2 linked regions of the Pseudoxanthobacter soli DSM 19599 genome follow. The protein of the gene in region 1 binds, or shares a complex with, the protein of each later gene. Links are inferred from orthologs where the notes say so. Each region holds a gene or a part of one and is shown in the gene's direction. Other genes may lie near its edges. The genes, in order: trxA and trxB.

What was found.
Region 2: the proteins of trxA (region 1) and trxB are in contact, whole or in part, in a crystal structure (PDB 1F6M), measured with the Escherichia coli proteins. The link is inferred for Pseudoxanthobacter soli DSM 19599 from one-to-one orthologs.

What each region holds. Positions count from the first base shown.
Region 1 is NZ_FRXO01000005.1:192,827-207,943, forward strand. Bases 4,285-7,273 are described here. They hold trxA (thioredoxin TrxA), read left to right. Parts: upstream 4,285-5,604; coding sequence 5,605-5,943; downstream 5,944-7,273. Other genes in these bases: BUF17_RS13665 (glycoside hydrolase family 17 protein), read left to right, coding at 4,285-4,987; BUF17_RS13670 (hypothetical protein), read right to left, coding at 4,935-5,312; grpE (nucleotide exchange factor GrpE), read left to right, coding at 6,066-6,671; BUF17_RS13685 (autotransporter family protein), read left to right, coding at 6,912-7,273. Outside these bases: BUF17_RS13655 (methyl-accepting chemotaxis protein), read right to left, coding at 1-379; BUF17_RS13660 (methyl-accepting chemotaxis protein), read right to left, coding at 804-2,690; BUF17_RS22950 (hypothetical protein), read left to right, coding at 2,758-2,949; more of BUF17_RS13665, read left to right, coding at 3,377-4,284; more of BUF17_RS13685, read left to right, coding at 7,274-9,869; dapF (diaminopimelate epimerase), read left to right, coding at 10,017-10,982; tRNA (N(6)-L-threonylcarbamoyladenosine(37)-C(2))-methylthiotransferase MtaB, read left to right, coding at 10,982-12,274; signal recognition particle-docking protein FtsY, read left to right, coding at 12,350-13,807; BUF17_RS13705 (YopT-type cysteine protease domain-containing protein), read right to left, coding at 13,893-14,615; BUF17_RS13710 (hypothetical protein), read right to left, coding at 14,924-15,117. UniProt on the Escherichia coli protein: Participates in various redox reactions through the reversible oxidation of its active center dithiol to a disulfide and catalyzes dithiol-disulfide exchange reactions.
Region 2 is NZ_FRXO01000001.1:898,957-913,904, forward strand. The notes cover bases 3,233-6,052. They hold trxB (thioredoxin-disulfide reductase), read left to right. Parts: upstream 3,233-4,057; coding sequence 4,058-5,047; downstream 5,048-6,052. Other genes in these bases: BUF17_RS03830 (2OG-Fe(II) oxygenase), read right to left, coding at 3,233-3,671; BUF17_RS03840 (LysR family transcriptional regulator), read left to right, coding at 5,237-6,052. Outside these bases: BUF17_RS03815 (mitochondrial fission ELM1 family protein), read left to right, coding at 1-605; BUF17_RS03820 (2OG-Fe(II) oxygenase), read left to right, coding at 723-1,355; BUF17_RS03825 (haloacid dehalogenase-like hydrolase), read left to right, coding at 1,502-2,740; more of BUF17_RS03830, read right to left, coding at 2,991-3,232; more of BUF17_RS03840, read left to right, coding at 6,053-6,127; BUF17_RS03845 (pyruvate kinase), read left to right, coding at 6,396-7,922; BUF17_RS22480 (hypothetical protein), read right to left, coding at 7,925-8,863; BUF17_RS03850 (GNAT family N-acetyltransferase), read right to left, coding at 8,869-9,720; BUF17_RS03855 (MFS transporter), read right to left, coding at 9,851-11,095; BUF17_RS03860 (SDR family NAD(P)-dependent oxidoreductase), read left to right, coding at 11,461-12,318; BUF17_RS03865 (glucose 1-dehydrogenase), read left to right, coding at 12,519-13,304; BUF17_RS03870 (transporter substrate-binding domain-containing protein), read left to right, coding at 13,686-14,678; BUF17_RS03875 (DUF4114 domain-containing protein), read left to right, coding at 14,881-14,948.

The sequences.
Region 1 (15,117 bases):
TGTCGCGCGAGGCGACCGGCTGGCTCAACGCGGCGTCATAGTCCCGCCGCACGGCTTCCCAGGCCGTGAAGGCAGCTTCGAGACTGGCACGAGCCTGCGCTTCTTCCTTGCTCGGCAGGGCGGCAAGCCCGGCAAGCGCCCCCTGAACGGCGGTCGTCACCTTGCCGCGGGCGGTGGACACGGACTTCTGCAGGTTCGCGCCGTCCTGAGGCTCGCGAATGAGGGCGTTCGAGCCGTCGCCGCGCTCGACACGGACATTTGAAAGCGCCGCGAAAAGGTCACGGTCGATGATGGCATAGGAGGCAACGCTCTCCGTGATTTCTCTTTCTTGATACTCACGGTGCAGCCCCCATGCCGAAAGACCGATGGTAATCGTCATAAGGACGGATAATATTCCAGTCAGTGTGACTTTGATCGATAGAATCTTCGGACGTGAAATCGCTGTATCCATGAGTGGCGTCCCAACCGGTTTAATGTGACTCGCGGATTCAGGACGCTATTTCCGCTATCTTACCGGAAGCTATCGCGCTGCTTCGTCAATCTTTCCTGAAGCTGTCGCGCTGTTTCGCCAAATCGTCATATTATATTAATCATATATTTATCCGCATTAAAAAAAGTGCCATCAAGCCGGGCATAAGTTGAAGCCTTTAAATTCACGCGCTGCGTTTTCGGCGCGGGCCGTCCGGTGGTCGCTCGCCGGAGGCCGCGCTGTCGCGATGCCGCGATGAGCGCCGTGAAGGCTTGAAGACCAACGGGCCGGATGCCATCGCATCCGGCCCGTTCTTGTCAGGGGGGCGTGCGCGTCAGGCGGCGCGGACGGTTTCGAGGAAGCGGTTGACCTCGTGGCCGAGGCGTTCGGCCTGCGAGGACAGCGCCGAGGACGACGAGAGCAGCTGCGACGCCGCGGCGCCGGTCTGGTCGGCCGCGCCCGCGACCCCGGTGATGTTGCGCGTCACCTCGCCGGTGCCCGTCGCCGCCTGGGTGATGTTGCGCACGATCTCCTGAGTGGTCGCGCCCTGCTGCTCGACCGCGGCCGAAATCGAGGCCGCGATATCGTCCATCGACTGGATACGCCCGGCGATGCCGCCGATCACGCCGACCGCCCGCTCGGTTGCGGCCTGGATGGTGCCGATCTGGGCGGAGATCTCGCCGGTCGCGCGTGTGGTCTGCTCGGCGAGCGTCTTCACCTCGGCGGCGACCACCGCGAAGCCCTTGCCGGCATCCCCCGCCCGCGCCGCCTCGATGGTGGCGTTGAGGGCGAGAAGGTTGGTCTGGGCGGCGATGCCGGAGATCAGCTGCACGACATTGCCGATCCGCATCGCGCCTTCCGACAGCTCACGCACCAGGGCGCCGGTCTGGTCGGCCTCGGACACCGCGAGCTTCGACATGCCGGCGGAACGCTCCACCTGGCTGCCGATTTCCTGCACCGACGCGCCCATTTCCTCCGCCGCGCTCGCCACCACCTGGACGTTGTTGGCGGCCTGCTCGGCGGCGGCGGCGACGGTCGTCGCCTGGGCCGCGGTCTCGGTGGCGGCGGAGGACATCGATTCGGCGGTGTGCTGGAGTTCGGTCGCGGCGGAGGACACCGCGGCGACGATGCCACCGACCGCGTTCTCGAAGCGGTCGGCGAGGTCCTGCATCAGCCGGCGCCGTTCCACCGCCGCCTCGGCCTCGCGGGCCTTCGCCTCGGCCTCCAGCGCGGTGTTGCGGATCATGTTGTCCTTGAAGACCTGCACGGCCGCGGCCATGTCGCCGATCTCGTCGCGGCGGCCGACGCCGGCGATCTCGGCTTCGGTATCGCCGGTCGCCAGGGTGCGCATCGAATCCGACAGCCGGGTCATGCCGCGCACCACGCGCCGGTTGACGACGATGAAGCCGGCGACGGCGAAGGCCAGCGCGACCGCGACGAGAGCCGCGATGATGGCGAAGCTCCGATTGGCCTCGTGGTTGTCGGCGTTGGCGTCATCGACCACGAGCGTGACCGCGAGGGTGGCGGTGTCGGAGATCTCTGCAAGGCCCGCCCGGATATCGACGCGCCACTTCTCGAGATCCACGTCGGGCACCTTGCCGTCGGACAGCGTTTCGGCGACAGCCTTGCGGGTCTGGCTGAAGGGGCCGGTGAAATAGGCGGCGTCGGCTTCGGCCTTTGCCGCCTTGAGGCTGTCCGGGATGCCCGGGCTCTCGATCATCTCGCTTGCAATCGTCCAGGCGAACCTGGCGGTGTCGTCGGTATCGTCGAGGTCGGTGACTTCGGCTTCCGTCAGCGGCCGCTTCTGGGCGAGGGCCGTGTTCAGCGCGAGCGAACTCTGCCCGGCGGACGAGCGGGCGGACCAGACGAGGTTGCGAATCTGGACGAGCCGCGAGGTGGCGGGATCGAGCGCCTGCATCTCCTGTTCGACGATCCTGGAGGCCTGCTCGACGCCCGCGATGAGGGCGCTTCCCCGGTCGAAATAGCGATCGCGCAGGGCCTTGTCGCGCGAGGCGACCGGCTGGCCTACCGCGGCGTCATAGTCCTGCCGCACGGCTTCCCACGCCGTGAAGGCGGTGTTGAGCGCGGCGTGGGCCTGCGCTTCTTCCGCGGCCGGCAGGGCGGCAAGCCCGGCGAGCGCCGCCTGAACGGCGGTCGTCACCTTGCCGCGGGCATTGGTCACGGACTCGCGGAGGGTCGTGTTGTCATTGGGTTCCTGCAACAGCGCCGTCGAGCCGTCGCCGCGTTCGACACGGATATTTGACAGGGCGGAGAAAAGATCGCGGTCGATGATGGCGTACGAAGCAACGCTGGTGGCGGTTTCTTTCTCTTCATACGCGCGGTGCAGCGCCCATCCCGACAGGCTGATCGTAATAGCGATCAATACAAGCAATATAGTCGCCAATATTACTTTGATGGAGAAGAGGGTATTGCCTGCCGACCCAGAATTCATTGATAGCGCCCCAGCTGATTTTACGTGATTCGTGGAGTCTGGACGCTATTTCGGGTATCTTGCGTGAGGCTATCCCATCTCTTTATCAATAAGTAATATTATAAGAATTGCATATTTTATGTGCGTTAAAAAAGAATTCTATCTAGACGGGTAGAAAATTGAAACATGTCGTTCTGCTTTGTATGTCCGGCCGGTACGGCGGAAGATAGCCACTCTCACGGACGGGCTGGGGGCGCGCAAAATCCGGTTCCTGAGCCGGCTTCTGCCGTGGTGCCACTCTGCCGCGCGGCCCCGGAGATGCGGTGAGCGGACGCGGTCCGTCCGGCCGCTCGCCGGCTCCATCGCCCGCCGCCCCCTTGCATGTGCCGGGGTTCCCGGTCCAAATCCTCGCCGGAGCGGGTCACCGTTCCGCTTGTCCGGTTTCCCGGTTCCCGCCGCAGGATAGTCACGACGCCATGAGCGCCCGCCGTTCGACCCGCTTTCTCTCCGTTCTCGTGGTGGCCCTCGTCGCGGCAGGCTGGTGGTGGCTCGGCCGCCCGGTCGCGGTGCCGCCGTCTCCGCTCGCGCCCGGCGAGGAGATCGCGTGCCTGTCCTATGCGCCCTATGAGGACGAACAGACCCCGTTCGATCCGACGCTGTTCATCCAGCCCGAGCAGATCGACCGGCAGCTCGCGGAACTCTCCAAGGTCACGTCCTGCGTGCGGACCTATTCCACCGGGCAGGGGCTGGCCGCGGTGCCCGACATCGCCCGTCGCCACGGGCTGAAGGTGCTGCAGGGCATCTGGCTCGGCCGCAACCGCACGGACAACGCCAAGGAAATCGCCACCGCCATCGAACTCGCGAAGGCCTATCCCGACACCATTCGCGGTTTCGTGGTCGGCAACGAGGTGCTGCTGCGGCGCGACCTCTCCCGCGACACCCTGATCGATGCCATCCGGACGGTCCGCAAGGCGGTCGCGCCGATCCCGGTGACCTATGCCGACGTGTGGGAGTTCTGGGAAGAGAACAAGCCGATCGCCGACGAGGTCGATTTCGTCACCATCCACATCCTGCCGTACTGGGAAAACGACCCCGTGGACGTGAACGGCGCGCGCGACCACGTCGAGGACGTGCGGCGCGAGATGGGCGACCTGTTCAAGGGCAAGCCGATCCTGATCGGCGAGACGGGATGGCCGAGCCGCGGGCGGATGCGCGAGGGGGCGCTGCCGTCGCCTTCCAACCAGGTGCGCTATCTCTCCGAGATCATCGCGCTCTCCAAGAAGAACGGCTGGGACTACAACCTGATCGAGGCGCTGGACCAGCCCTGGAAGCGCGCGCTCGAAGGCACCGTGGGCGGCGAATGGGGCGTGCTCGACGACGACGGCGCCGTGAAGTTCCACTGGGGCGTGGCGATCAGCGACCATCCCGGCTGGCGCTGGCAGGGCGTGGTCGGCATTCTCGCCGCCGTGCTGGTGTTCGTCGCCGGTGCGGCGGCCCGCGGGCGCGGCGCCTATCGGGTTGCCTTCCTCGCGCTCGTGTGCGGCTTCGCGCTGCCGTGGTGGGCGGAGGAAGCGCCCGTCATCAGCCTGGACGGCTGGGACTGGGCGCTCGCGCTCGCGACCCTGGTGCTCGGCATCGCCATGCCGCTTCTGGCCGCCCGCGCGGTTGCCACCGCCGCCGCGCGCCCGCGCCTCGAGGCGGTGCTCGGGGGAAAGCCGGCCCCCGCGGGCCTCGCGCCGGTCGGCCGCCTGATCGGGTGGTGCCTCATTCCGACGCTGGTGCTGGCGGTGCCGACGCTGATCGCGCTCCTCGCCGATTCGCGCTATCGCGACTTCCAGTTCGCGGCTTTCGCGCCGCTTGCCGCGGCCTTGCTGATCGTGCCGGCCATCGGCCCCGCGGGGCGGTCGGAACGTCTGTTCGCTCTTGTGATCGTGGCGGCCGCCATCGGCGTGGTGGCGAACGAAGGCGTGCTGAACTGGCAGGCCTGGGCGTTCTCGATCGTGCTCGCCGCGCTCGCGGTCGCACTCAGGCCGTTCAGCCGCGGGCTGTCCGCGCCGGCCGCGCAAGCGACAGGATCGCGAGCGTGAACGCGAGGCCCGCGGGCCACGCGCTGAACAGCACGATGCACAGCACGGCGGCCACGATCGTGGCGCCGAACAGGAAAACGCTCGGGCGCACGAGCGTATAGAGGCCGATCAGCACGGCGACGATGCCCGGGAACACCGTGCGGAAGCCCTGGTTGAACACCATCCGCACCGTGCAGCGCAGCGACGCCTCGCCGGCTTCGCAGGACTGGGCGATCTCGGTCACGTCGATCAGCCCGTAGCGCAGCCACAGCGCGACGCCGAGGGCCACGACGGCGGCGAAGCCGATGGCGAGAAGATTGAGAAGCGAAAAGTGCAGTCTGGTCATCGTCGTCCGGTGTGATGGCAACGGGCCGGCACGCAACCGGGATGCCGTCGCGGCGTCCGCTCGGTTCTCTCGACCCTCCGCCGACCATGGCGGCTCCGATGGCGGTGCGCAACGGCGAATTCGCGGGGTGGAAAAGCCGTTTCCCGCCGGTTCCGGGCCGGTGCCGGGCGCTGCCAACCTTGACGGGCGGGGGGGCAGTTCCTACGTTCCAGCCGAACCCGACGCCGATGCCACGCCCGGCCTCGGCGCCCCAGTTCCCCGAACGTCGCGTTCGCGACAGATGAGGTTCGACATGGCTTCCGCCGCAGACTCCGCCACGACCAAGGTGACCGACACGTCCTTCAAGGCCGATGTTCTCGACGCGGACGTTCCGGTCGTCGTCGATTTCTGGGCCGAGTGGTGCGGCCCGTGCAAGATGATCGCGCCAGCGCTGGAGGAGATCGCCTCCAACCTCGAAGGATCCGTCCGCATCGCCAAGCTGAACGTGGACGAGAATCAGGCGACCGCGATCAAGTACGGCGTGCGCTCGATTCCGACGCTGATGGTCTTCAAGGGTGGCGAACTCGCCGCCACGAAGGTCGGCGCCCTGCCGAAGCAGCAGCTTCAGGACTGGATCAAGAGCGCGATCTGACCGGACGGCCGGCGCCCGGGCGCCGGCTCCACGACCGATACGTAATCGCCGGTATCGGTCCGCCGATGCCGGCGAACGGGTATCCCGAGATCCGAACAATCCCGAGATCAGACTGAACCGACATGACGACCGAAAGCCGCGAACCGACCCAGGAAACCGAACCGGCCGCCGAGGCCGTGGGCAGCGAGGATGCGCAGCAGCCTCAGGCTGCCGCGTCGGACGCCGTTGCGGCGCTGAAGGCCGAGAACGACAATCTGCGCGATCAGGTGCTGCGCACGCTGGCGGAGATGGAAAACCTGCGCCGGCGCACCGAGCGCGAGGTGCAGGATGCGGGCCGCTATGCGATCGCCTCGTTCGCCCGCGACATGCTGAGCGTCGGCGACAACCTGCGCCGGGCGCTCGACGCGCTGCCGGCGGAGGCGCGGGCCGCGGCCGACAGCGCGCTCACCAACCTGCTGAGCGGTGTGGAACTCACCGAGCGCGAGCTTCTGAAGGGGCTGGAGAAGCACGGCGTGCGCAAGATCGCACCGAGCGGTCAGAAGTTCGATCCCAACCTGCATCAGGCGATGTTCGAGGTTCCGAACGCCGAGGTTCCGAACGGCACCGTCGTTCAGGTGCTTCAGGAGGGGTTCGTCATCGGCGACCGCGTGCTGCGCCCGGCGCTGGTGGGCGTCTCCAAGGGCGGTCCGAAGTCCACTGCCAAGGCCGCGGACGAGACAGCGGGCTGAGAGCGCGGTTGCTTCGCCGGCATTTCGCCAGGGCGCCATCGCTTCCCGGACACCATCGCGTTCCGAATACCGTTCGACGAACACGGCCGCGCCCACTGGGCGCGGCTGTTTTCATTTGTCGCACCCAAGGCCGGGTGCGACGTCGCCTTTCGCGAGCGAGCACGCAAAAAGCGCCATCGCCAAGGTTCCCGACCGTCTATAGGCTTTCCTGGCCTCATCCATGAGGCGGGGGAACATGAGATGGAAAACCGGACTTGCAACGGTGGGGCGCCGTTGCGGTGGGGCTGCAGGCTCGCCGTCATCGGCCTCGGTCTCGGAGGCGTCGCAACCGCAACTCGGGCGGAATCGCCGCGGCCGGAAACGCCCACCACCTACCAGACGCTCAATTTCGGATCGAACGGGACCTTCCTGACCGGCATCCGGGGCGACAATATCGTCGGCAACTACACCATCCCGGGCACCGACGACACCGGCGGCCTCTATTACAACATGGCGGCGCAGACCTGGTCGCCGATGCCGGAGCCCACTCCGAACGGCGCGAACTTTCCCGGCGCGATCGGCTCCTCGCCCTACGGCCCGAATTTCGGCACGCCGGATGGCATCCTGCGCGTCGTCGGCAGCTACCAGACCACGGTCTCGGCGCCCTACGACCTCAGCTATCTCTACGATGCCGCGCAGCCGGCCGGACAGCGGATCACGCCGCTCGTCTATCCCGATCCCGGCACGTTCTACACGATCGCGCACAGCACCTTCGGCAATCTCGTCGTCGGCAATTACGACACCCGCCTCGCGACCGGAAACGCCTTCATCTACAATATCGACACCGGCACCTACACCACCAACAACATTCCCGGTGCGATCAGCACGACCGCATACGGCGTCTACGGCGACAAGATCGCGGGCGGTTACGGGGAGATCATGGTCGGCGGCGGGCTCCACGCCGAGCACGGCTATATCTACGATCTCACCACCGGAACCTATGAGACCTACGATCATCCCGGCGCGGTCGCGACCCATTTCGAGGGCATCACGAGCGCCGGCCGGTCTGGCGAATACAATCTCGTCGCCAACTGGATCACGGCCGACGGCACCGTCCATCCGGCGGTGATGCACATCGACGCCCTCGGCAAGACGAGCTGGTACGAGATCGACATCCCCGGCAAGGTCGTGTCGTCGAACTCCGCCTACGGCGACAATGTCGTCGGCATCTACATCGATTCGAACGGCATCAACGGCTACATCGCCACGATTCCCGGCATTTACAATCCGATCCGCAACACCGGGGCGCTGACATCCGACGCCGATAACGCGGCCGCGCTCTCCGGCCGCAAGGGCGACGACATTGTCAATACCGGCACGGTTCAGGTGACGGGCAACGGCGGCGTCGGCATCCGCGGCGAAACCTACGGCGTGCTCACCAATTCCGGCACCGTCATCGCCACCGGGATCGTCGGCGCGGCGGCGGAGATGCACGGGCTCTACGGCACCCTGCTCAATTCCGGCACCCTGCAGGCGCCCGCCGTCGCCGATGCCCTGCGCATCGGACCCGACAGCGTCGGCAGCGTGATCGTCAATACCGGCATCATCGACGGCCGCATCGCCGCGACCGGCGGATTGCAGAAGCGGTTCGAGAACGCCGGCTGGATCGGCGTCACCGGCACCGGCGTGCCGATCACCGATCTGTTCGGCGGCACCTTCGTTCAGACGCCTGTCGGCACCTTCGCAGTGCGGGTGAGCGACAGCGGCAACGACCAGCTCGGCGTGGTCGGCACCGTGCGGCTTGCCGGCACGCTCCAGGCCACGTTCCTCGGCACGAGCTTCGCGCCGACGACGACGCTCATCGGCGCGACCGAGGGCGTCACCGGTGTGTTCGACCGCTTCGTCACGGTCGACCTGCCGGCGCTGTTCAAGGCGACCCTGAATTACGCCCCGACCGAGGTCACGATGAACGTGGCCTCGAACCTCGTCGGGTTGCCCAACCTCACCACGAACGAGCGACAGGTCGGCGCCACCGTCGATGGCATCATCAACACGACGACGAACGACCTGCTGACCACCCTGCCGGACGCTCTCGCCCCGCTCTACGACGTCTCGGCGAGCGACCTGCCCGGCGCGCTCGCCGCGCTGTCCGGCGAGGCCTATGCGAGCGAGCAATCGGTGCTGGTGGGCGATGGCTTCTATCTCCGCCAGGCGCTGCTCTCGCGCCTGCGCCAGGGCGCCTATGCCGGGGCCGGCGATGCGACCGCCGCGCTCGGCTTCGGCGGGCCGGTTGTGGCCAAGGCTGGTGCGTCCGCCGCTCCGTCTGCCACCACGTCTCCGTCTGCCACCGCGTCTCCGTCCGCGTCCGCTCCGGCGTCGGGATCGACGTTCGAGGGCACGATGTGGGCGCAGGCGTTCGGCGGCTGGAGCGACTACAAAGGCGGTTCCGGCACGTCGAGCGTCGATGCCTCCATCGGCGGCTTCGTCTCGGGGCTCGACGCGAAGGTCGGCGACTGGCTGTTCGGCGCTGCGCTCGGCTATTCGCGTTCGAACGCCAAGGTCGATGCGCTGGCCAGTTCGTCCGATGTCGACAGCCTGCTGATGGCGCTCTATGCCGGCACCAGCATCGGCCGCCTGAACCTGCGGGGCGGCGCGTCCTATGCCTTCAACGACATCGACGCCTCGCGCACCATCGCCTATCCGGGCTTCGCCCAGCAGGCGAGCGCGGTCCATGGCGGCGGCACCGCGCAGGTGTTCGGCGAGGTCGGCTACGGGTTCGCGCTCGGGCCGGTCGCGCTCGAACCGTTCGCCGGCCTCGCCTATGTCCATGTCGATACCGACGATTTCTCGGAGGCGGACGCCTCCGCCGGCCTGACGGGGTCGGCGGGCTCCATGGGCGTCGGCTATTCGTCCCTCGGCCTGCGCATCGCGACCACCCTGGAGCTGCCGGCCGGGATGTCCCTGCAGCCTCATGCCTCGGTGTCGTGGGACTATGCCTTCGGCGATCTTTCGCCGTCGGCGCGGATGTCGTTTCTGAGCGCGCCGGCCACCGGCTTCACCGTGACCGGCGCCCCGCTGTCGCAGAACACGGCCCTCATCGATATCGGCGCGGACCTGCGGATCGGCGCGCAGGCGCAGCTCGGCCTCGCCTATGTCGGCCAGTTCGGCTCCGACATCACCACCAACGCCGTGCAGGCGAACCTGACGTGGCGTTTCTAGTTCCTCGAAGGTCGCCGCCGCGCGGGTGGGGGGCTTCTTTGGGCCAGCAATCGCGTCCGGGATGCGGCAGTCCCGGCGCGCACCCCTTTCGTTTCCGGCCCCGTTCCGCCATATAGGGCGAGGAAAACAGGCCTCCGCGAGGCCTCGATGAGCGGCCTGACGGCGCAGCGGGGTGCTGCCGTGCGGCCGCAAGGTGGAATTGAAGCCATGGTCAACGGTCTGCCGGTCGTGAAGATGAACGGTCTCGGCAACGCCATCGCCGTGATCGACCTCAGAGGCGGCGAGGCTCCCCTCACCGTCGCGGAGGCGCGCGCGCTGGCGGCCCCGTCGGTCGGGCTCGGCTTCGACCAGATCATGGCGCTGCATCCCGCGACGGACGGCGCCGACTGCTTCATGCGGATCTACAATGCCGACGGCTCCGAGGCGGGCGCGTGCGGCAACGGCACGCGCTGCGTGGCGGACCTCCTGTTCGCGGAAACCCGCCGGGACCGGCTGGTGCTGGCGACCGAGGCGGGCGATCTCGTCTGCACGCCCGGCGGTGCCGCCCACAGCGTGACCGTCGACATGGGCGCGCCGCAATTCGCCTGGGACCGCATTCCGCTTGCCGGGCCGGTGGACGATACCCGCGCCGTGACGGTGCCGCTCGATGCCGTTCCCGGTGCCGCGGCCGTGCGGGGCGCCGGGCTGATCGGACCGGCGAGCGTCGCCAATGTCGGCAACCCGCACGCCATCTTCTGGGTGGACGACATCGAGGCGATCGACTTCGCCACCCTCGGCCCGCTGCTGGAGAGGCACCCGCTGTTTCCCGAACGGGTCAACGTTTCGCTCGCCCGGGTGGACGGGCCGGACCGCATCACCCTGAAGGTGTGGGAGCGCGGCGCCGGCCTGACGCGGGCCTGCGGCACCGCGGCCTGCGCCACCATGGCGACGGCGGTGCGCACCGGCCGCGTCGGTCACGAAGCGACCATCGTGCTGCCCGGCGGCGAACTGCGCCTCGCCTGGCGGGAGAGCGACGGCCACATCTTGATGACCGGCCCGGCCGAGACCGAGGCGCGCGGCCTGATCGACCGGCAGAACCTGACCGTGCGCTTCGAGGCGCCGAGGGCGGCATGATGGCGGTCGACGTTCTCACCTTCGGCTGCCGGCTCAACACCGCCGAATCGGAAGTCATCCGCCGCGAGGCGGAGGCGGCCGGGCTCGGCAGCACGGTGGTGATCAACACCTGCGCCGTGACGGCGGAAGCCGTCCGCCAGGCGCGCCAGGCGATCCGCAAGGCGCGGCGCGAGAACGGCGACGCGCGGATCGTGGTGACCGGCTGCGCCGCCCAGATCGAGCCCGAGACCTTCGCCGGGATGGACGAGGTCGATCTGGTGCTCGGCAATGCCGAGAAGCTCGACCCGGCCGCGTGGCGCCGGGTGGCCGGCGACAACCGCCCGCCGGGGCTCTCGGGCCATCCCGATTTCGGCCTCTCGGCGGCGGAGAAGATCCGCGTCGACGACATCATGGCGGTCAAGGAGACCGCGGCGCACCTGATCGAGGGCATCGAGGGCCGGACCCGCGCCTTCGTGCAGGTGCAGAACGGCTGCGACCACCGCTGCACCTTCTGCGTCATCCCCTACGGACGCGGGCCCTCCCGGTCGGTGCCGATGGGCGCGGTGGTGAGCGAGATCCGCCGCATCGTCGCCAACGGCACGCCCGAGGTGGTGCTGACCGGTGTCGACCTGACCTCCTACGGTCAGGATCTGCCGGGAGCGCCGAGGCTCGGCGAACTCGTCACCCGCATCCTCAAGCTGGTGCCGGAACTGCCGCGGCTGCGGCTGTCGTCGATCGATTCGATCGAGGTCGACCCGTCGCTGATGCGCGCCATCGCGGAGGAGGAGCGGCTGATGCCGCATTTCCATCTCTCGCTGCAGGCGGGCGACGATATGATCCTGAAGCGGATGAAGCGGCGCCACCTTTCGGCAGATGCCGTGGCGTTCTGCGACGCCGTGCGGCGGCTGAGAAGCGACGTGGTGTTCGGCGCCGATTTCATCGCCGGCTTTCCGACCGAGACCGAGGAGATGTTCGCCAACACGCTGGCGCACATCGAGGATTGCGGCCTGACATATCTGCACGTCTTCCCGTTCTCGCCGCGCCGGGGCACACCCGCGGCCCGGATGCCGCAGCTTCCCCGCGAGGTGGTGAAGGCGCGGGCGGAGCGGCTGCGGGCGGCCGGCGACGCGCGGCTCGCGCGCCACCTCGCCGCCGAGATCGGCGCGACCCGGCACGTCCTGATCGAGCGCGACGGCCTCGGCCGCACCGAGCAGTTCACGCCGACGCTGATCCAGGGCGGCCGGCCGGGCGAGGTGCTGCCGGCGCGCATCACCGGTTTCGACGGCACGCGGCTCGTCGCTGAAGCCGCCTGAGCCTCGGCTCCAGTCAATCCCGGCAGCCGGCCTGCGCAAGCACGCGCGCCGGCCGCGCGAACGGAAGAACACACGATGGCGGAAGAAAAGCGTGGCCTGTTCGGGCGCCTGTTCGGGCGTCGCCCCCAGGCGGAGGAACCGGCCGCCCCCGAGAAGGCTGCGCCCGAGACGGCCGCTCTGCCGGAGGTGAGCGAGGGCCTTACGCCGGACGCCGTCCCGCCCGCGCCCGCAACGGACGGGGGTCAGCCGCCGGTCGCTGCCGAGACGGTGGAGGTGGTGGCGGACGCGCCGGCTCCTGCTGCCCCCGTTGGCGAGAAGGCCGAAGGCGAACCCCAGGGCGGATTGCCGAACGCGGGCCTATCGCCTGCGACGGTGGTGCCGGACGAGGAGCCCGCAAGCACCCTCGACCTCGCGGCCCTGAGTGAGGGCGCGGCCGCCGGGGACGTGGCGCCGGTGGACTTGACGTCTGCTGACCTGGCGTCTGCGACGGAAGCGCTCGATCTTCCGCCGGCCGAGCCCGTCGCCGTGCCGGCGGCACCATCCGCGCCTTCCCGCCCGTTCTTTGCGGATGCCGCGGCCCCGAGCGTCGAGCCGGTGGAAGAGGCGGCGCCGAAGGCCTCGTGGCTCGCGCGGCTGCGCAAGGGGCTGTCGCGCACCACCTCCTCGCTCGCCGGCGGCATTTCGAGCCTCTTCACCAAGCGCAAGCTCGATGTCGGCACGCTGCAGGATCTGGAAGATCTGCTGATCCAGGCCGATCTCGGCGTCGAGACCGCATCCGCCATCGCCGACCGGATTTCCGACAAGCGCTATGAGAAGGGCATTTCAGACGACGAGGTGAGGGCGATCCTCGCCGAGGAGATCGAGGCGCGCCTCGCGCCCGTGGCGAAGCCGCTGGCGATTTCCGTCGCGCACAAGCCCCACGTCGTGCTGGTCGTCGGCGTCAACGGCACCGGCAAGACCACCACCATCGGCAAGATTTCGGCGCAGTTGCGCGCCCACGGCCGCTCGGTGATGCTGGCGGCCGGCGACACGTTCCGCGCCGCCGCCATCGCCCAGCTTCGCATCTGGGGCGAACGCACCGGCGCCGCCGTGATCGCGCGCGCCGAGGGATCGGATGCCGCGAGCCTGACCTTCGAGGCGATGAAGGAGGCGAAGGAAGCCGGCGTCGACGTGCTGCTGATCGACACCGCCGGGCGCCTGCAAAACCGCGCCGAACTGATGGCGGAGCTGGAAAAGGTCATCCGCGTCATCCGCCGCCACGATCCGACCGCGCCCCACGACGTGATCCTGACCCTCGACGCCACCACCGGCCAGAACGCCATGAACCAGGTCGAGATCTTCGGCAAGACCGCGGGCGTCACCGGCCTCGTGATGACCAAGCTCGACGGCACGGCCCGCGGCGGCATCCTCGTCGCCATCGCCTCGCGTCACAAGCTGCCGGTCCACTTCATCGGCGTCGGCGAGGGCATCGACGATCTCGAGCCGTTCTCGGCGCGCGATTTCGCCCGCGCCATCGCCGGCCTCGACGCCTGATCGCGGCGGGCCGGCGAAGCGGGACGACGCAACACTCCGCCTTCCGCAGAGACAGCGGAAGGCGCCGCGATTTCGCGGCCGGCCTTCAGTGGTTGGTCACCGCATAGGTCTTGTGCGCGACCACTTCGAGCCCCTTCGAGGCGTACATCTTGAACAGGGCGATGTAGAACGCCGGCACGTCGTCGTTCGAGATCCGGAATTCCCCGACATTGGGGTCGAACGCATAGAGGTGCGACCCGAAGCCGAAGATCTTGCCGCCGGACTGGTAGGCGCAGATCGCGTGGCCGGACGTCTTCTGCGCGTTGGCCTCCTTGAAGCTGAGCGCGGTCAGCGTGTAGGCGTGGGTGCGGCAGACCTGACTGCGAAGCGTCAGGACCTCGTAGCCCGGCGGCTTGCAGTGGGTGGTGTGCCACTTGTTGACGAATTTCACCCCGTGCCGTTCGCCGCCTATGTTCATGCGCTTCAGCATGTCCGGCTTCGTTTCCTTGCCGCCCTTCTCGAACGTGTCGATGCCGTATGAATTGATCTGCGTGTTCAGCGCTTTGTAGAATTGCTGCTTGTCGGCCTGGATGTCGTCGATTCGCCTTTGCATGGCTTCCATCCGCTTGACCTGCCCGTCGGTGCGATAGCGGCGATGCGAGGCGATCCACTCGCAGCAGAGGCCGAAGCAGATGCCTTGCAGGAACTCGTGTTCGAACGGCTTTTCCGCCGAGAATTTCGGCCCGTTCTTGTAGCTCTCGACGATCTTCTTGAATTCTGCCGACTGCTTGTATTCGATCGACTGGAAATCGGAAAGCGACTGCTTCAAGGCAAAACTCCTGCCGCTGCGCGGATGCGGTTGCGCCGGTTCGACCGTCTCCGGCGGGGAGGGGGCGAAACACGGACCGCCGTGGCTTCAAAGTCCGGATGGGATCGTGCGGATGGCCCGGCGGATGGTGTCTGCAAGAGGACGTTGCACTTTCGCCCGGCACATCTTCAAGACGAGTTTACTCGAGACAGACATAGATGGATCGCCTGCAAATAATGTCGCGCCGCATGAAAGATTTTGAAACAAATCTCTCATGCCTTACCCCGCTTCTTTTCTATCGCTTGTCATGATCGCGCGCCATCGGCGTTTCAGCGGGCCGGCTTTTTGTCCTCCTCCGGCAGATGGCGGGTGAGCGTCACTTTCGGGTGGGGCGAACTGGTGCGAGGCGCTGCGAAAACGCATGGGACGACGCGCGGCGTCGGCGGCGCATCCGGACCGATCCGCGCGCCGCTGCCGATCGAGGGCTGTGGATGACGTGCGGTCAATTTGCCGGCGATGTGAA
Region 2 (14,948 bases), on another replicon or contig:
CCGCGCGGTTCTCGCCGCTGTGGCAGTCCCTGCCGCGGCCGTGGATCGGGGTGATCGTCGGCGGCGCGAGCGGTGCCTACCGGTTCGAAGCGGCCGATGCGGACCGTCTTGGAAAGACGCTGGCCGCCATTGCCCGCACGACCGGCGGCAGCCTGATCGTCACGCCGTCCCGGCGCACGGGTGCCGCGCCGCTCGCCGCGCTCAAGACGGCGCTCGGCGCCACGCCATCCTGGGTGTGGGATCTGGAGACTGGCGAGAACCCCTATTTCGGCATCCTCGGCGCGGCCGATCGCTTCATCGTCACCTGCGATTCGGTCAACATGCTCGGCGAGGCGGCGTTCACCGGAAAGCCGATCCATGCGTGGAAGCTCGAAGGCGGCTCTTCCAAGTTCAATGCCTTCCACGAGGGGATGATTGCTTCCGGCGCGATGCGCTGGCTCGACTGGCCTCCCACCGGCGCATCTGAAAGCGCTTCGCAAGAGCAATCGGCATCAGTCGCCCTTGCGGCTTGGACCTACCATCCCTTAAATGCGAATGCTGTCGTCGTCGACGCGGTGCGCCGGGCTTTCGCCGAACGCGCCGGACGGCGCGGCGCCGCGGCCTGAAGTCCGCCGGTCCCGTCGGTTGCCAACGAACGGCATCCGGGCGGCCTGCGAACCGCCCTTCGGCCGGCTTGCGGCTCCTCCAACGGGAGGCGCGGCAGAACGAGCCGCGCGACGCACATGAGCTATCTCGATTACGACGCGCTGGCCGCGACTCCGCTGCAGAAAGATCCCTACGACTTTCTCGTCGTGCCGAACTTCGTGCAGGCGGATCAGCTTCAGGGCGTGATCGCCGACTATCCGGAAGTGCCCGGCCCCGGGTCGCATCCGCCGTCCGAGCTGGAAATCCGCGGCAACTTCGCCGCGCTGATGAAGGAGCTCGACGGTCCGCGCTTTCGCGAACTCATCGAGCAGAAGTTCGATCTCGACCTGTCGGACAGGCCGACGATGTACACGGTCCGCGGCTACTGCCGCCGCACCGACGGCAAGATCCACACCGATTCCACCACGAAGGTCATCACGGTCCTCGTGTACATGAACCAGGCGTGGGATTCCGACGGCGGCCGGCTGCGGATCCTGCGGTCCGGCGACAATCTCGATGACTATGTCGCCGAAGTTCCGCCCCATGGCGGCACGCTGCTGGTGTTCCGCCGGGCCGAGAACTCCTGGCATGGCCACGAGCCGTTCGAGGGCCGCCGCCGCGCCATCCAGATGAACTGGGTGACCGACGCCGACGTGGTCGCCCACGAGCAGCGCCGTCACCGCATCTCGACGGCCGTGAAGAAGCTCAACCCCTTCCGCAAGGCCGGCTGAGTCGCTTCTCATTCCGCCGCGTTCAGGCACGCCGCACGGACCGATGGCATCGGGACGGGCGGCGTCTTATTGTCGGGATATCGGCCGCGATCCCCATCTCCCCGTGGCCGGACCGCCCTCGACACCCTCCCGCGACCGGAACCGCGATGCCGACCACAGCGATCGATGCCTCACCGCCGCGACAGGATGTCGGCGCCGGGCTTGCCATCACTCTCAGTCCGTTGAAATGGGCGCCGGCGACCCGCGCCGCGCTCCACCGCGTCATTGCCGCCCACGGCGTCGCAAGCCCGGGCTACGACGCCGCGCGCGCGCCTTATGCCGTGTTCGACTGGGATAACACGTGCATCATGGGCGACGCAGAGGAGACGCTGCTGCGCTACATGGTGGACCGCTTCGCGCTGCGGATGACGCCGGCGGCATTCTCGCGCGCCATCCGGAACCGCGTACCGCCCGGCCCGCTCCACGGCCTTCGTCGCGACGGCGCCGCCGGACCGGTCGAGTTCGACGACCTCGCGGCCGATCTCGACGACGATTATGCAGAGCTCGCCGGCTGCTACGGCATCCCGGCACCGCCGGAGAGCTGGGCCCGGCTCGGCAACGATCCGGCCTTCCTCTCCTTCCGCGCCAAGCTGCTTGCTACCTACGACGCCATCAACGACACCTACGGCGAGACGCTCGGCTACCGCTGGATCGTGTGGCTGTTCGCCGGGCACACCCCGGAAAGCCTGGCGGCCCTTGCCCACGCTTCCAACGCCTGGCACCTCGGCGCGGCCATCGCCGAGGTTGGAATGGAGACCCCGGCGAGCCGTCCCGGCCGCGCCGGTCTGGTGCGTCATACGGCATTCCAGTGCCTGCGGCTGACGCCGGAAATGGCGGATCTGCACCGCGTGCTGATGGCCAACGGCATCGAGGTCCACGTCTGTTCCGCCTCCATCGAGGAACTGATCGCGGCCTTCGCCACCGATCGGGCTTATGGCTATGGACTGCCGCGGGAAAACATCATCGGCGTGCGCACCGCGATGGTGGAAGGCGCCTACAGCATCGAGGACCGGGGAGACTGGCCGCTGACCTATGCAGCCGGCAAGGTGGAGGCGCTGAACCGCACTCTGGTGGCGCGCAAGGGTTTCGGTCCGCTCATGGTGTTCGGCGACAGCAACGGCGATTACGACATGATGTCGGCCTTCGCCGACACCCGGCTGTCGCTCTTCGTCAATCGCCTGCCGGGCGGCAACGCCGGACGGCTCTGCCGAGAGGCTGCCGAGACGATCGGCACAGAGGCGCCGCGATATGTGCTGCAGGGGCGTCACGAGGCGACCGGAGAATGGCGCCCCCACGAGGAAACCATCGTGTTCGGCGACCGGGAGCCACGGCTGACAGGGAAATAGGGTTACCCACCGCCGAAATCAGGGGTTCCGGCGGCGGGTGCCCTGCGTACGATGGGGGGAACTCGTACACCCGCCCATAACGTCCGCCGCGCTCGTTGGTTCCCGCCTTTTTGGGTTCAGGCCCTGTTTTTTGCCCCAACGAGACGAAAAAGTCCGTTGAACGAAAAAGGCGGGTCCGAGGGGGACCCGCCTTCGAGATTTCTCGCCGGATAAAGGCGACATCCGGTGCCGGCGTAAGCCCGGCGCCTTATCACGCGCTGTGGACGGTGGCCTCGGGGAAACTCAGCTGCTCACGGGCGCGCCAGTCAGTCGTGACGTAGTTGATGATCAGCGACTTGCGCACGCCCTTGATCGGCCGACGCTCGAAGCCGTGCCAGCTGTTGTTGGACGGCACGAAGATCATCGCCTTGTTCGGCGCGAAGGGTGAACGGCCGACCCAGGTCTGGGCGTCGGCATAGATGTCCGTGCCAAGGTCTTCCTGGCCGGCTTCGCCGGACAGATAGATCAGCATGGTGAAGCGCTTGACGCCGATGTCGGTGTGCGGCTGGAGCCAGAAGCCTTCGACGTCCTGGGCGTATTCGATGCGCAGATAGGTATTGTCGAGATCGCAGCCGCACCCCTTCTCGATGGCGCCGACCACTTCCGGATCCTGGAACGCCACCGCGACCGCATCGCAAACGGGATGCTCCGCCCGGTTCTTCACGTCGAAATAGACGCGGGTCGCGTTGTGCACTTCACGAGTACCCGAGACGCCATCCAGCGAGGGCGCGGGGAACGGCAGTTCCTGCAGCGCCGTGACCGCCTCGCCCGGGAAAAGACCGTCGAGCAGCCAGTGGCGATAAGGCGAGTCGTTGGGGTCCGTGCCGCCGAGCGCGGAGAGGAAGGTCGCCTTGACCTCATTCGCGCTCGAAAGGGGCTGGTGGATGGTCATGGGACTGTCTTCCGTTCAGGAGCGGGCCGCGCCAGGAACGGGTGTCCCCACAGCCAGCCGTTCATATGACATCTCGACCGCGAAATCATGGCCGTTTCGCGGAGACGCTGACGAGCGGCGGAGAGTTTGAAAGCCGTTCGCAACAACTTCCATAGGCCATGCGCCGGCCGCTGTCGAGCGGGGCCGGCTCCGTACCGATATGCGCCTGCCGATTCGCACCCGCTTTGACAGCCATCAAGGCGGGCAACTGCGCCCGACGGGCAACACCGGCCTTTTTCCCACAGTAAATCGACGGTTACCGACTTGTTCCCGACGCTTTGTCTGCACATCTGGTGACCAATCGCGCCATGATGGAGCCATGCGCTCCGCGCAACAATGAGGACGACATGAGCGACGCCCGGCATTTCAAGATGCTGATCATCGGGTCCGGCCCGGCCGGCTACACGGCGGCGATCTATGCGGCACGCGCAATGCTCGAGCCCGTGATCGTGGCGGGAATCCAGCCCGGCGGCCAGTTGACCATCACCACGGAAGTCGAGAACTATCCCGGCTTTTCGGAGGCCATCCAGGGCCCCTGGCTGATGGAGCAGATGCGGGCCCAGGCCGAGCATGTCGGCACCGAGATCATCTACGATCACATCATATCCGCCGACCTTTCGGCTCGGCCGTTCCGCCTCGTCGGCGATTCGGGCCTGAACTACACCGCCGACACGCTCGTGATCGCCACCGGCGCCCAGGCCCGCTGGCTCGGGCTGCCATCGGAGGAGCGTTACAAGGGCTTCGGCGTGTCGGCGTGCGCCACCTGCGACGGCTTCTTCTACCGCGGCAAGGAAGTTCTGGTGGTCGGCGGCGGCAACACCGCCGTCGAGGAGGCGCTTTATCTCACCCACCACGCCTCGAAGGTCACGCTGGTTCACCGCCGCGATTCGCTGCGCGCCGAGCGCATCCTGCAAAGGCGGCTGTTCGACCATCCCAAGATCGAACTCGTCTGGGACAGCGAGATCGCCGAGATCCACGGCGAGGGCACGCCCGAGACCGTGTGCTCGGTCACCCTGCGCAACCTCAAGACCGGGGCGTTGGACAAGCGCAGCGTCGACGGGGTGTTCATCGCGATCGGCCACAAGCCGGCGGCCGAGGTGTTCACCGGACAACTGCGGATGAAGCCCTCCGGTTATATCTGGACCGCGCCCGATTCGACCGCGACGTCGGTTCCGGGCGTGTTCGCCGCCGGCGACGTCACCGACGAAGTGTTCCGGCAGGCCGTCACCGCGGCCGGCATGGGCTGCATGGCGGCTCTGGAGGCGGAGCGCTATCTCGCCGGTCTGAGCCACGGCGAAGCCGCTCACGACGGGGCCGAAACCCAGGCGGCGGAATGAACGCCGGCGCCGGCCCCCGTGGCCGGTGCCGACACCATCGTTCCGGACGCTGCTGGCGCCCGGGACGCAACGAAAACCGGCCGGGAGCAAGGGCCGGATATTCACATGCACGGCAACGGCCGGCACAACCAGAGACCACCGGGCTCCGCGCCCGCGGGAACAGGGCGTGACAGGGGCGCCGCAGGGCCAATGGACTGGGACAAGTTGCGGATCTTCCACGCTGCGGCGCAGGCCGGCAGCTTCACCCACGCCGGCGAGATGCTGAACATGAGCCAGTCGGCCGTGAGCCGGCAGGTCGGCGCGCTTGAAATGGAACTCGGCATTCCGCTGTTCCATCGCCACGCGCGCGGGCTCCTGCTCACGGAGCAGGGCGATCTCCTGTTCCGCACCGCCCGCGACGTGATGATGAAGCTCGATGCCGTGCAGGCGCGCCTCGCCGATTCCCGCGAGAAGCCGTCCGGCGTGCTGCGCGTCACCACCACGGTCGGCCTCGGCACATCGTGGCTCACCTCGCGGCTGCACGAGTTCCTGGAACTCTATCCGGACGTCGAACTCCAGGTCATCCTGGACGACAGCGAGCTCGACCTTTCGATGCGGCAGGCGGACGTCGCCATCCGCCTGCGACAGCCGGTTCAGCCGGACCTGATCCAGCGGCGGCTGTTCACCGTCCACTTCCATCTCTATGCCTCGCCGGCCTATCTGCGCCGCTACGGCAGCCCTTCGGCGGTGGCCGATCTCGACCACCACCGCCTCATCACCTTCGGCGAGCAGGGCGCGACCTACCTGCGCGAGATGAACTGGGCGGAAACGGCGGGCCGCTCCCCCGATCAGCCGCGCCGGCCGACGCTGAAGATCAACAGCGTCGTCGCCATCAAGCGCGCCGTGCAGCGCGGCATCGGCATCGCGCTCCTGCCGGACTATCTCGTCGAGCCGGAAGCCGGCCTCGTGCAGCTCATTCCCGAGGCGGACCTGCCCGAGTACCACACCTATTTCGTCTACCCGGCCGAGCTGAAGAGCACGGCCCGCGTCCGCGCTTTCCGCGACTTCATCGTCGCCAAGTCCGAGGAATGGACGCACTGACCGGCGGCGGCTGTCGCCGGCCGGTTCCCCGCTGCCCCCGAGGGGTGGGTGCCGCCATGAGGCGGCTATCCACCGTCGTGTTGCGCCACGTCATGGCACCGTAATGCGGGCCGTCTAGCTTCGCGGTCTGGTTTGAAAGCGCGCGCAGCACGCGCGAAGCCGCCTGCGCGGAATTTGGCTTTCGAACCAGTGGGATGCACCAGCGATCGGGCCCTGGATATCGGCCGGTCGGGCGCCCCGCAATGGACACGACCGCCGAGGACGACCCATGACGATCTCCGACGACGCGCTCCCGCTGCCTTCGGCCGCGGAGGCGTTCGAGGCCATCCCGTTCGGTGAGGAGCCGCTCACCGCCGACGTGCTGATGCAGGCCGTGCTGCTGCTGCGGACGGCCGTTACCGGAGACGCGAAGAGGATTGCCGCGCATATCGGCGCGACGCCGGACGATGCCGCGATCGCCAACCTCGCCCACTATCTCGCCTTGCGCCATCACGACCTGCGCCCGCTGCAGCGCGAGCTGATGTGGCGGGGGCTGTCATCGCTCGGCCGGCTGGAGAGCCGCGTCCTCCCCACCCTCGATGCCGTCGCGGCAACACTCGGCGCCGTGACCGGCCATCCCTCGCCCTTCCCTGCCCCCGATAAGACCGCGTTCTTCGCCGGCGAGGCCCGGTTGACGGCCGCGACCGATGCCATGTTCGGTCCGGCGCCGGCAATGCGCCGCACCCGCATCATGGTGACGCTGCCGTCGGAGGCCGCAGGCGATCCGGCGCTCGTTCTCGACCTCGCCCGGCGCGGCATGGACATCGCGCGCATCAACTGCGCCCATGACGGCAACATCGCCTGGCGCGGGATGGCGACCAATGTGCGCACGGCCGCCACGGTCGTCGGCCGCGACATCAAGGTGCTGATGGATATCGCCGGGCCGAAGATCCGCACGGAGGCGGTGACGGCTCCCAAGAAGGCGAAGCTCCAGCCCGGCGACCGGCTGCGCCTCGTCGCGGGCGGCGAGCCGAGGGCCTGCGAGGCCGTCCCGTTCTCCGCCGCCGTGTCGCTGCCGGAAATGGTGACGCGCCTCACCCCCGGCGACCGCGTGCGCTACGACGACGGCAAGCTCGAAGGCGTGGTGGAGAGCGTCGCGGATGGCGAAGCGGTGGTGCGCGTGACCACCGTCAAGGCAGGCGGCACCAAGCTGCGACCCGAGAAGGGCCTCAACCTGCCCGACACGGCGCTCGGGCTGTCGCCGCTGACCGCCAAGGATGAGGACGACCTCACCACCGTCATCGAATGCGCCGACATGATCGGCTACTCGTTCGTCAGCCGGCCGGACGATATCGACCTGCTCGAGGCCGCGCTCGCCCGCCATGGCACGCGTGAACGCCCGCTCGGCCTCGTCGCCAAGATCGAGCGGCCGGAGGCGGTGACCAATCTGCCGGCGCTGATGGCCCGCGCGCTGCGTGCCCGGCCGTTCGCCGTGATGATCGCACGCGGCGACCTCGCCGCCGAGATCGGATTCGAGCGGCTGGCCGAGATGCAGGAGGAACTGCTGTGGCTCTGCGAGGCTGCCGCGGTGCCCGCGATCTGGGCGACGCAGGTGCTGGAAGATCTCGTGAAGGACGGCGTTCCCTCACGCGGCGAGATGACGGATGCCGCGATGGCCGCCCGCGCCGAATGCGTGATGCTCAACAAGGGCCCGGCGGTCGGCACCGCCATCGAACTGCTCGACCACCTCCTCGGCCGCATGGACAGCCATGCGTTCAAGAAGACGGCGCAGTTGCGCGCGCTGAGGTCGTGGTGACCTCATTCATCAACAAGATCGGGACGCAGCTTCCTGGTTATAGAAAAGCTACCCTCGGAGGCAACCACAAAATATTCTTGTCCGCAGCCGATGACATAATCTCCGTGGCGCCAGCATGAAGACGGATTATGAAGAACAGCGAAATTCTTAGAGACGTCTTCAAAATCTAGCAAATCTGGATTTGCGTACGCAATCGCATTTACTTTTGGAAAATTTCCGCTAACGAAAGCATCTCTTCTCACATCAGCGCGCAAATCTCGTTTTATAGTATCAGAGTACGAATAATTCGCACGGTTCTCATTTAAATCCGGCAAACCACCGACTAATGGTATGTAGTAATACCGCTTCCCTATTGGAAGAAAAGCCTCCGCAAAATCGGGCGGATTCCCCCAATACCCCAAAGACCAGCCGCCTTCGACTCTTACTCTAAGGCCACTTATCCCGATAATTCTGTAATCATTTTCATCAATATAATTTTTAGAAATGGCCTCTTCAATAATCTTGTATTTCGAATAGAATGCTGATGTTAGCCTCAACAGGGCCTTTTCCCTGTGACTTCCATCCCACTCTCGTGAAATCATCCCATTCGGCAAGGCGGTCACGTGACCCTGCCCATCAACAAGCTCAGGTGTAACGACTTCTACAACCAGATCCCTGCTACCGCCACGCTGAAATCGGAAATCTATCCGTCTTGACGGCATGACGGGATCCCATCCCGCCGAGACAAACGCCTGCATAAAAAACATCTCCGAGAATCTGGCCGGCGTCTCCATTGGAAATCTCAATTTGAAATCTTTATCAAAATACTTACAGAATTTCCGATAAACTTCACTGCAGAAATTCCGACACCTCTCCGCATCCTCCGATTTTGGATTCTTCATATTATTGAAGAATTCATGAGATTTATCGTTAATATTTTGGTCAAATAGATCTCTCTCCATAATTTTTACCCCAGCTCGAACGTCGTGATGCCGAATATCCGCGCGGAATCGATGGCGGGTGCTGGACCGCGATACATCCGCGCTGTTTCGAAAACCGGGCGGAGGCCGCGTTCTTCCGCGAGCGCGATCGCGGCGGGATTGGTACCCGGCGGATCGAGGATCACCGTCCCGCCGGGCACCGTCGCCGCCAGGGCGTCGAACAGCAACGTTGCAGCAGCGGCATCGTCGGCGAACAGCGGACCGATCTTGTGGCCGTCGAACGTCCTGCGAATGACGCCATAGCCGCACACGCCGCGCTGGCCGACGAGTGCCATCGCGGTTCGCGGCGGCGACAGCCAGGATCGCAGGAAGGTGGCGCGGTCTGCCGGAAACAGCGGCCTGTCATAGCCCACGATCGTCTCGACGAGATCGGGAAGGACGGGCGTGAGGTGGAGACCGGAGGCATCGCCCGGTGCACCAGCCCGAGCGACGGGCACACCGGCAAAACGCACATTGCGGTGGGCATAGACGAAGCCGGACCGGCGATAATTGTCCTGCTGCGCAACGACGCCATCGAGACCGGTGGTGCGGCCGTCCAGGCGGGCAAGAGCCGCCTGCCAGATGCGCCAACCGTGCCCCTGCCCCCGCAGGTCCGGCCGGACGATGTAGAAGCCGATGAACCCGAAGGTGTCGCCGTAGACGACCGCGGAGATGCAGGCCGCGAGACCGCGACGGTCGGTCGAAACGAGGAAGCCATCCGGGTCGGCGACCCGGAACGCGGCGGCGTCGCCGATGCCGGGGTTCCACCCCTCGGCGGCGGCCCAGCCCACCATCTCCTCGACTTCCGCCGCCGTTGCGGCGCGTATCTCGCCCATCATGATCCCGATCCGCCTCGCGCCGAAGTTGAGCATGAGTCGGTGACAGCGAGAATGGCCAAACGCAAACGCGCCGGCCTGCCGCTGTCAGGCGAACGGGCCGGCGTACCGATTGCGTTAGCCGCCTTGCGCCTCAGGCCGCCTTGGCGCGCGGCCCCTCGATGTTCGGCAGGAACACGGTGAGGATGCCGATCGCCGGCAGGAAGGCGCAGACGTGATAGACGAACTCAACGGAGGTCGCATCCGCGAGTTCGCCGAGGCCGGCGGCACCGATGCCGCCGAGGCCGAAGGCGAGACCGAAGAACAGGCCCGCGACCATGCCGACCTTGCCGGGCAGCAGTTCCTGCGCGAACACGATGATGGCCGAGAACGCCGAGGCCAGAATCGCGCCGATCAGAACCGACAGGACGGCTGTCCAGAACAGGCTGGCATAAGGCAGCGCCAGCGAGAACGGCAGCACGCCGAGGATCGAGCACCAGATCACCTTCTTGCGCCCCATGCGGTCGCCGATGGGCCCGCCGATGACGGTGCCCGCGGCGACGGCGCCGAGGAAGATGAAGAGATAGATCTGCGATTCCTCCACCGAGACCCCGAAGCGATGGATCAGGTAGAAGGTGTAGTAGCTCGACAGGCTGGCCATGTAGATGAACTTGGAGAACACCAGCGCGATCAGGATCGTGATGGCCAGGATCACCGTGCGGCGCGGCAGCGTCACCGCGTTGCCGCGGCGGCGATAGGCCTTCATCCGGCTCATGCCGTGGTTCTTGTACCACCGGCCGACCACCGCAAGGATGATGATCGCGACCATCGCGGCGAGCGAGAACCAGGCGACACTGCCCTGCCCGCGCGGCACGATGATGAAGGCCGCCGCGAGCGGACCGACAGCGGAACCGAAATTGCCGCCGACCTGGAACAGCGCCTGCGCCAGACCCGGACGGCCGCCGGACGCCATGCGCGCCACGCGCGACGATTCCGGATGGAACACCGCCGAGCCAAGGCCGACGAGGCAGGCCGCGAACAGGATGGCCGGAAAGCTTTCCGCCCGCGCGATCAGCACCAGGCCGACCAGCGTCGAACCCATGCCGACCGCCAGGGAGAACGGCATCGGGCGCTTGTCGGCATAGAGACCGATGGCCGGCTGCAGCAGCGACGCGGTCATCTGGAACGCGAGCGTGATCAGGCCGATCTGCGCGAAATCGAGGCCGTAGCTCTCCTTGAAAATCGGATAGAGCGCGGCGAGCAGCGACTGCATCATGTCGTTCAGCATGTGGCAGAAGCTGATGGCGAACAGGATCGCGAACACCGTTCCTTCGGTGTTGCTGCTATCGGCGGCAACGCGGTCGGCGGACCGGCCAGCGGCGGGGGCGGCGTTACTCATGGGGATCGGGGCTCCGGCGTTTCCCGGTTCGTCGTTCGGCGTCTTCTGCGCCGCCTGAATGCATGACGCACTGATCGTCTGTAAAGCAAGCGACATTCTCGCCGGTCGGCCATGCAATTGCGGCTGAGCCGATGGGTGATTGAGTCCATCTCGCCGATTCGCGCGAAAGGCGAGGCCCTCAGCAACAGCCGATTGGGGAGGCCGGCCTCGTCAAAGCCTCGGTTTTGTGAGCATCCTCCGCTGCCGCCGGCCGTTCGCGGCGCTGCCGGCGCTCGGCCGGAAGGCGTCGGCGGAACGTCCGCCCTGCCAGGAACCGGCGCGAGAGTTCAGTCGAGGAGAATGCCATGTCAGCCACCCCGTCCTACGTGCCGTCCCATCCCGCCTTCGGACCGGGCCGTGTCGCGGTCATCACGGGCGCGGCCTCGGGCATCGGCCTCGCGGCCGCCAAGGCCTATGCCGCGCTCGGCATGAAGGTGGCGCTTGCCGACCTGCCGGGCGAGACGCTGGACGGTGCCGCCGCCGCGGTCGCCGCGCTTGCCGCCGGCGGAGGCGGCGACGTTCTTGCCGTTCCCGTCGACATCACCGACAAGGACGGCCCGTCGCGGCTCGACGCGGCCGTGGTGGGCGCCTTCGGCGGCATCAACGTGCTGATGAACAACGCAGGCGTGCAGCCGGGATCCAGCCTCTTCGGCCCTGAGGAGAACTGGCAGTGGGTGCTTGCCGTCAATCTCGGCGGCGTCATCCGCGGCACCCGCGCCATCGTCCCCGGCATGATCGAACGCGGCGAGCCGGGGCTCGTGATCAATACCGGTTCGAAGCAGGGCATCACCACCCCTCCCGGCGATCCCGCCTACAATGTGTCGAAGGCCGGCGTGAAGGTGTTCACCGAGGCATTGGAGCACGAACTGCGCAACGGTCCGGCCGCCGGGCGGGTCCGGGCACACCTGTTCATCCCCGGTTTCGTGTTCACGCCGCTCGCCGCCAACGGCCGCACCGAGAAGCCGGCCGGAGCGTGGACGCCGGAACAGACGGTTGCCTTCATGCTGGAACACGTCGACGCGGGCGATTTCTACGTGCTGTGCCCGGACGGGGATGTCGACCGGGCAACGGACGAAAAGCGCATCGCCTGGGCAGCGGGCGACATCGTGGAAAACCGGCCGCCGCTGTCGCGCTGGCACCCGGACTATGCCGACCGCTTCAAAGCCTATCTGGACGGGCGATGAGTTCGGCGGCCCGCCTCACCGGGGAGCCATCCTCTCTGCCCGCCTGAAGCGGCGGCTTGAAGACGTCGCGCCTGCACGGAACAATGCCAACTGCCCGTTACGCGGCGGTTCCGGACCAAGGCGACCACACCATGGAAGCGAAACCATGGACGCGAAACCTCGGGAGCGAAACCATGGGAGCCAGACGATGAAGGTGCGCATTGCCGTCCGTTAGCAAGACCATCCCTGCGCTGTTCAACCTCACCGGCAAGCGCGCCCTCGTCACCGGGTCTTCCCGCGGACTGGGGCTCGCGTTCGCCCGTGCCCTCGGCGGCGCTGGCGCCGACGTGATCCTCAACGCCCGCGACGCGGGGAAGGCAGCGCAGGCCGCGGCCGTCCTGCAAGAAGACGGCATCTCGGCAACCGTCAGCGCGTTCGACGTCGCCGACAGCGCCGGCGTGGCGGCGGCTGTCGCGGATATCGAGCGCGATGTCGGCCCGATCGACATCCTCGTCAACAATGCCGGCATCCAGCATCGTGCACCGCTAGAGAGCTTCACCGACGCCGACTGGCGCCGGCTGATGAGCATCAATCTCGACGGGGTCTTCGTCGTCAGCCGTGCCGTTGTCGCCGGGATGATCGCCCGCCGCTCGGGAACGATCATCAATATCGCCTCGGTGCAAAGCGAACTTGCCCGGCCCTCCATCGCGCCCTATGCGGCCTCGAAAGGCGCGATCAAGATGCTGACCAAGGCGATGGCGGGGGATTGGGGCAAGTACGGCATCCGCGTCAATGCGATCGGACCGGGCTATTTCCGCACCGAGCTGAACGAGGCACTGGTGAACGACAAGACGTTCTCCGAATGGCTCGAAAAACGCACCCCGCTTGGGCGATGGGGCGATCCTGCGGAACTCGGCGGCGCGGTGGTGTTCCTCGCCTCCGACGCGGCGAGCTTCATGACCGGCCAGACCATCTATATCGACGGCGGCATAACGAGCGTGCTCTGACGCATGCCCTCTGGTCACCGCGCCTGGAATGCTGACGAGTTTGGGGACGACGACATGACATGCCGGCTGCGGCAACCTCCACGGCCACGCGCGATTACCCAAACGCCGCCGCATGGTCCACTGTCAGTACGCCGGATTGGTCGGACATCCATCGTGGCGGCGATCATTGCGGCCGTAACCGTGCTCGTCCTCATCGTTTTTCCATTGGATGGAGCATTCGCACAGCCGGCGGCATCATCAAGTCCACAGGCCATGCCCGCGCAAGGCGCTGGGCAAGCTGCACCCCCGCAGCCCGCGCCCTCCGGGATCGCACCCGCCGAACCCGCACTCCCGCAGCCGTCGCCGACGCCCGCCTCTCCGACCGCGCAGCAATCGCGGGTCTTGAACGTCGGCCTCTATGTCAGCCCGCCCTTCGTGCAGGTGCGGCCGGATGGCGGCTATTCCGGCATGGCGATCGACCTGTGGGAGGATGTTGCCCTGCATGGCGGGCTCGCCTTCAAGTACGAGCGCTACTCCACGCTCCGCGATCTCGTGGACGCGACGCGAACCGGCCGCATCGACGTGGCGGTGACGAACCTGACGATCACCCATCGTCGCGCCGAGCTGATCGAGTTCACACAACCCTGGTACGACGCGGGCCTGCGCATCATGGTCGCCGACGACGGCGAGCGCGGCTTCTGGGGCCTCGTCACCGGCTTGCGCGACGCCGGGCACCTCAGGGCCTATGCGTGGCTTGCCTTCGTGATCGGCGTCGCAACAGTGGCGCTGACGATCTTCGACCGCAGGTTCGACCCGGCCTTTCCGAAACGCTGGCACGAAGGCATCGCCGAGAGCCTGTTCCATGTCGTCTCAATCGCCACGTCGGGCAAGACGGCGCGAAAGAACCTGTTCGGCTGGAAGGGGCGCATCTGGTCGGCATTCTGGATGGTGTGCGGTGTGGCCACGATCGCCTACGTCACCTCGTCGGTGACGAGCGTCATGACGGCGGTTTCGCTTAATCAGGGGATCTCGTCCCTCGCCGACCTGCCCGGCAAGACGGTCGGCGTCTTCACCGGCAGCGTGTCGGAAGAATATGTCGGGGAACTCGGCATCGCGTCGCGATCCTACCCCAGCATCGACGAAGCCGTCGTCGCGCTCAAGAACGGCAGCGTCGACGCGATCGTCGGCGATGCACCCATTCTGGAATATTACGCGCACAACAACCCGGCACAGAAGCTCACCGTCGTCGGCAACATCTTCCATCCCGACAAGTATGGCTTCGGCCTGCCTCGTGGCAGCCGACTCGAGGCGCCGATCACACTCCAGATTCTGGCTCTTCGGGAGAACGGCACCCTGGAGAAGCTGCGTCTCGGCTATTTCGGCAGTTCATTCTGAAGAAACCAGCTCGCCCGGGTCTCAGGTCAAGGAATATTGCGCCTTCCACAAATGCGACCCTTCCGTTCGCATCTCCACCTCAGATTGCCGAAAACCCGACGGATGCTGGCAATCTTTGCCAGCTCTATTTCACGGGAGTGTCTTTGTCGGACGGCATCGACCGTGATATGCAACAGGTGGGGCGCCTATGGGGGAATAGATTATGACCGTTCTGACCGTCAATCTGAGCACACAGCTTCAAACCCAGCTGAGCCAGACGGGTATCTGGGC